Linked DNA regions of Arachidicoccus terrestris. The main gene of each other region encodes a partner of the protein of the gene in region 2 in a complex. Links are inferred from orthologs where the notes say so. Each region holds a gene or a part of one and is shown on either strand. Other genes may lie near its edges.

Region 1 (2,838 bases), 2.6 Mb from region 2 along the record:
CTAAGATTACAAAGGCACCGCAAGATTGTCAATGTGCGCCCGGTCGCTTTTGTTGGTGGGTTTCTGGATGCCTTTGGCGGCGGATGGGGGCCATTAGTTACCAGTACGCTGATTTCCGGCGGAAGGGACCCGCTCTATACTATCGGGTCTTCTACCTTCACCAAATTCTTTACCTCAATCGGAAGTACAGCAACTTTTATCATCGTATTCGGGCAGATGCATTTTCAGGTGATCGCCGGCCTGATCTTCGGCGGCATGCTGGCCGCGCCGTTTGCAGCCCGTCTTTCCGGTAGACTGCCGATCAAAACCATGTATATTTGCGTGGGTATTTTAGTGATCCTTTGTTCACTGAGAGTGCTTTGGGGTGTTTTTATGCCCTAGGTTTGAAGCAGGTCCGTTTAATTAATCCTGGACTTGATGTCTGGATACCTCACATTAGGAAAAGCAGTATTTTTAGTGTATTCCATGTTCTGATGTCGTTCGACTGATCAGGATGCAATACGCTGCGTCGCACCCGTATTGCCTTTAGGTCAGTCAAAAGAGGGCGAAAAAATGAAAATCCCTTCTCGCTGTTTGTGGCGGAAGGGATTTCGCTTACTCTTGAACTTGGGATGCTATAATAATATGCATCCTTTTGTATCTTTTTGAGAGTGGTGTTTTTTAGAGCAACATTCTCAATGGTTCTTCTAATAGTTCCTTCAGGGTCTGCAGGAAGGCAGATCCGGAAGCGCCGTCGACCACGCGGTGGTCGCAACTCAGGGTGACTTTCATAATATTGCCTACCACAATCTGGCCATCTTTAACGATCGGTTCTTGGGAGATACCACCCACAGCCAGAATACAAGAATCCGGCGAGTTAATAATACCGGTAAACTGGTCGATGCCAAACATTCCCAGGTTGCTTACAGTGAAAGTGTTGCCTTCCCAATCAGAAGGTTGCAGCTTTTTGTCTTTTGCCTTCTTTGCGAAGGTCTTCACTTCCTGAGAGATCACTGTCAGGGGCTTGGTATCTGCAAAACGAACAACAGGTACCAGCAGGCCGTCTTCCACAGCGACAGCGACACCGATATTAACATGATGATTGATACGGATCTTGTCGCCCAACCAGCTGCTATTGACGGCCGGGTGTTTTTTCAGAGCGACAGCAACGGCTTTTATAACGAGGTCATTGAAACTGATCTTGGGTTGCCCTTCTTTGTTCAGTTTAGGGCGGACGGCAACCGCGGCATCCATATTGATCGCCATGGTCAGATAGAAATGCGGCGCAGAATATTTGCTTTCTGCCAGACGGCGGGCGATGGTTTTACGCATCTGGGAAACCGGAACCTCTTCAAAAGATACTTGTCCGGCAGGAACCTGCGGCTGTTGTGCAGCGCCTGCGGTGGCAGTAGCAACTGCAGGTACTGCCTCAGGTGTATAGTTTTCAATATCGCTTCTGACGATTCTGCCATTATCACCGGATCCTTTTACATATTTTAAGTCAACGCCTTTCTCTTCTGCCAGCTTTTTAGCCAGCGGAGAAGCAAAAATGCGCCCTTCGTTCACAACAGCCTGTTGTGCCGGGGCGGCTGTGGGAGCAGCAGAGGACTGAGCAGCAGGCGCGGCTGTTTGCTCAGCAGGGGCCGCTTCCGCTTTTGGTTGTTCTGCTGGTGTAGGGGCTCCACCTTCGCCTGCTTTGGATGCCTTTACAATCGCCTCGACATCTACATTGTCACCACCAATGATGGCTAACAGATGATTAACTTCTATTTTATCTCCTGCAGGAGCGCCCTGATATAATAATTTACCATCCTTGTAGCTTTCCAGCTCCATGGTGGCTTTATCCGTCTCTATTTCAGCAAGTACGTCACCTTTCTTAACGTCATCACCGACATTTTTTTGCCATGAAGCAATCACACCTTCCGTCATAGTATCACTTAGGCGCGGCATGAGCACTACTTCTTCCATATTGGCCAGATCCAGGGTAGCCGCCGGTGCTGCCGGCTCGCCAGTACTGGCTTGCTGTTTTTGTTCCGTAGCGGGGGCTTCTGTTTTAGGTGCTTCAGCGGGCGCTGCTTCAGCCGGAGCCGGGCCGCCACCGATCAAACCACTGATATCTTCCCCCTCTTTCCCTATAATGGCCAGTAAATCATCTACTTGCAATTTGCTGCCATCTCCGCCGCCTACATGTAACAAGGTGCCTTCTTTATAGCTTTCCAGTTCCATTGTGGCCTTATCTGTTTCAATTTCAGCCAACAAGTCGCCTTTTTTAACAGGGTCACCCACTTTTTTATGCCAGGCGGCAATAACTCCTTCTGTCATGGTGTCGCTTAATCGCGGCATTTTAATCACTTCGGCCATAATGGTATCATTTTTCAATTGCGCAGATGGATTCCTGCACGTCTTTTTGCTTAATAATGAGGGCGTGAAATTACATCAAAAAGATGTAGATGCGAAACGCCCGGGCAAAATTAATTGGTTAAATCGAAAAATAGGGTGTTTAAAGGTGATTTTATCTAACTGCCAACACTCGGGGTTCTGTCTCCTTTTTGATAAGCAGGCAGAAGGCGTATAATGGAAGAGCGGAGACTAAAATGCCCCGGCTAATCCTGCTTTTTGTGCAGAACCCGTCCAATCTTAAACAATCTCTTAAAAAATAATCTTAAATTCGCTTTAATATTTGCAAATTATGATCTAAATTTGCGGTTGAATTTCAAGAACTTGCGCAGGGTATAAATATTTTGAGGAATTAATTTTTATTATTCCGCCTATTAATTGTATCTTTGCGCTCCCAAAAATAGTATGGCGAAACAACCACTTATAAAACAGGATGGAGTAATACTCGAAGCGCTAAGCAAT
Region 2 (3,179 bases):
CTGCGCTGGAAAATGCGGAACTGGTTGTGAATCTGGCTGGTAAATCGGTCGACTGCCGGTACACGGAGAAAAATAAAGCGCGGGTTTTTTCCTCCCGTCTTGAGACCACCCGGACATTAGGGGAGGCGATTTTGGCCTGCCAAAACCCACCTAAGCTCTGGATCAATAGCAGTACGGCGACTATCTACCGTCATGCTGAAGACCGGAAAATGACCGAGAAGGATGGAGAAATCGGCACAGGGTTTTCGGTAGAAGTGGGTAAGGCCTGGGAAAAGGCTTTTTTTAGCTTTCAGCTGCCGGCTACCCGACAGGCAGCACTCAGGATTGCTATTGTGCTGGGAACGGACGGCGGCGCACTGGCGCCTTATGTAAGAATGGCCAGATTTGGTGTTGGCGGGCCGCAGGGTAATGGCCGGGAAATGTTCAGCTGGATACATATCGATGATGTGGTGCGTATTGTCCGCTTTCTGGAACAGCGCCAGTTGTCGGGTGTGTTTAACACGGCTGCTCCCCATGCGGTTGACAATAAAACATTGATGCGATTATTGCGTCAACAGGTTAAAATGCCTATCGGATTACCAATTCCGGCACCCTTGCTCCGGTTAGGGGCAGGTATTATCGGTACCTCCAGCGAGCTATTGCTGAAAAGCAGGTGGGTGTACCCGGAACACCTGTTAAAAAATGGTTTTACCTTCCTTTATTCTAATCTGGAGGATGCGCTGGCCGAATTGCTCGGGAAGGACCGGAAAGGGTAGTCGCTATACCGGCATTAAATTGGCTGGTTTTTAGCCTACAGAATGGGCAAAATGCCTTATTTTCGCGGTTGTATTTTAATAAATTAAACATAATCAAATTCTATGGCATACGACGTAATAGTGATCGGAAGCGGTCCTGGCGGTTATCCGGCAGCTATCCGCGCTTCTCAGCTGGGATTAAAAGTGGCAATTATCGAAAAAGAACTGCTGGGTGGCATCTGCCTGAATTGGGGTTGTATCCCGACAAAAGCACTTTTAAAAAGTGCCCAAGTGAATAATTATTTTCAACATGCTGATGCTTATGGACTTAAAGCGGAGAAAATTGAAGCGGACTTTGCAGCTATCATTAAGCGCAGCCGTGGCGTGGCGGACAAAATGTCCAAAGGTGTCCAGTTTTTGATGAAAAAATATAAGATTGACGTGGTGATGGGTACGGCTACCCTGAAATCCAAATCTCAGATTGAAGTGGTTGCTGCCGATGGCAGCAAGCAGACGCTGGATGCCGGTAATATTATTATCGCAACCGGGGGAAGGAGCAGAGTCCTGCCCAGTATTCCCCAGGACGGCAAAAAGATCATTGGTTACAGGGAAGCCCTGGTCCTTTCAGAGCAGCCAAAATCTATGGTGATCGTTGGTAGCGGCGCGATCGGAACTGAATTTGCCTATTTCTACAACAGCATCGGCACAAAAGTGACGATCGTTGAATTTGCCGACAGAGTGGTTCCTGTTGAAGATGCCGATGTGTCTAAGGAGCTGGAAAAACAATTTAAGAAACAAGGTATCGAGATCTATACCAGCGCGAGTGTTGAAAGCGTAGATACCTCAGGTGCCGGAACTGTTTCTACGGTTAAGAAAAAAGACGGATCCACTTTTACAATTGAGGCGGACATCGTACTCAGCGCGGCAGGTGTCGTTGCCAATGTTGAAAATATAGGGCTGGAAACCTTGGGTGTTACCGTTGAAAAAGGTAAGATTGTTGTTGATAAATATCAACAGACAAATGTACCGGGTGTATATGCCATCGGCGACTGCACGCCTCATCAGGCGCTCGCTCATAAAGCCGGCAAAGAAGGTATCAATGCTGCGGAGCATATCGGTTTTGTCAATAAGAAACTGGAACACCAGCCGGAGGGTATTGATTACGGTAATGTGCCGGGATGTACTTACTGCCAGCCGGAAATTTCTTCTGTCGGGATGACTGAAGCACAGGCAAAGGAAGCGGGTTATGAACTGAAGGTAGGTAAGTTCCCGTTCATCGCTTCTGGTAAAGCTGCGGCTGCCGGCGCGACTGAAGGTTTTGTAAAAGTCATTTACGATGCCAAATATGGTGAACTGCTCGGCGCACACATGATCGGTATGAATGTTACCGATATGATTGCCGAGGCAGTGGTAGCCCGTAAACTGGAAACCACGGCCCATGAGATCTTAAATGCAATCCATCCTCACCCAACCATGAGCGAAGGCTTTAAAGAAGCTACAGCGGTAGCTTATGGAGAGCAGACCGATCTTTGATCTCTAGCGAGAATAATGAATAGTGATTAGCTTGGAGTGGTTATACGCTGCGAAGTAAAGTCACATACATCATAGGCCCCGGGGAATCAAAACTGATTTTTCGGGGCTTGTTATGTTTGGCGGAGTTGAGATTAAAAACGCCAGCATTCCAAATGGGGCGGTTCCTTAGATTCCCGGAAGTTTATACCTCACCCTAAAAACCCTTTAATTGACAAGTTTTTTCTTCATATAGGCTGGGTTAGATGAATTAGGGTCTGACGTCAGAAATACCACGAAATATATACGATATTATGCGCCGAACAAATCTGTATCTTTTGTAGAAGGAGCTGTTTTCAACACGATAGTGTCGGTGCCAGATTTTTCAATGATGAACGAGGTGGAACTTTTGATGACAAGATAAATGACAGGATAAATGACAAGATAAATGATACTGTAAACGATATGGTAAATGATACTGTAAAACGGAAGTTTAGTCATATAATCCTGTCAGTGTACTTGAGTCCTTGCATCAAGACTGGAAAATTAGTTTTTTTAATTAGCGTCAGCAGAATTACGATTATCCGAGATATAAAGCTGCTGTCTCATTTGGTATTCTATAAAGGAGCCAGTAAAACAGGTGGGTATTTCCTGGATGATGCGATTAAAACAAGATTGGACAATGTCGAGCGTGATTAAATAGATGTGGCAATAATGTATTAATAAAAAAAATAATATTTACGTCTTGATTGGTTTTTCAGGAATAGTCGCGAACTTATTTTATTTTGCACGCTATCCAACATATAGATGACAGAACCATAAAGTATGGAAAATGTACAAATTCAACCAGTGTCCATAACAGAATTAGCGCTGTTGAGAGAAATCGGCATTGCGACTTTTACAGAAACCTTCGGGCCTCATAATGCCAAAGCGCAG

What was found.
Region 1: the proteins of lpdA (region 2) and K9M52_RS12370 are in contact, whole or in part, in a crystal structure (PDB 1EBD), measured with the Geobacillus stearothermophilus proteins. The link is inferred for Arachidicoccus terrestris from one-to-one orthologs. Residues at the interface, in WP_049624544.1 of Geobacillus stearothermophilus: Pro340, Ser341, Asp344, Tyr345, Arg403, Asp406, Val408, Glu431, Ala432, Gly433, Asp438; in WP_033016211.1 of Geobacillus stearothermophilus: Ile130, Ala131, Met132, Pro133, Arg136, Arg140, Glu141, Asn155, Arg157.

Annotation. Positions count from the first base shown.
Region 1 is NZ_CP083387.1:3,187,404-3,190,241, forward strand. It holds K9M52_RS12370 (pyruvate dehydrogenase complex dihydrolipoamide acetyltransferase), read right to left. Parts: upstream 2,341-2,838; coding sequence 661-2,340; downstream 1-660. Other genes in the region: K9M52_RS12365 (TSUP family transporter), read left to right, coding at 1-381; infA (translation initiation factor IF-1), read left to right, coding at 2,782-2,838.
Region 2 is NZ_CP083387.1:570,210-573,388, reverse strand. Bases 146-3,062 are described here. They hold lpdA (dihydrolipoyl dehydrogenase), read left to right. Parts: upstream 146-857; coding sequence 858-2,267; downstream 2,268-3,062. Other genes in these bases: K9M52_RS02230 (TIGR01777 family oxidoreductase), read left to right, coding at 146-755. Outside these bases: more of K9M52_RS02230, read left to right, coding at 1-145; K9M52_RS02220 (GNAT family N-acetyltransferase), read left to right, coding at 3,069-3,179. UniProt on the Escherichia coli protein: Lipoamide dehydrogenase is a component of the glycine cleavage system as well as of the alpha-ketoacid dehydrogenase complexes.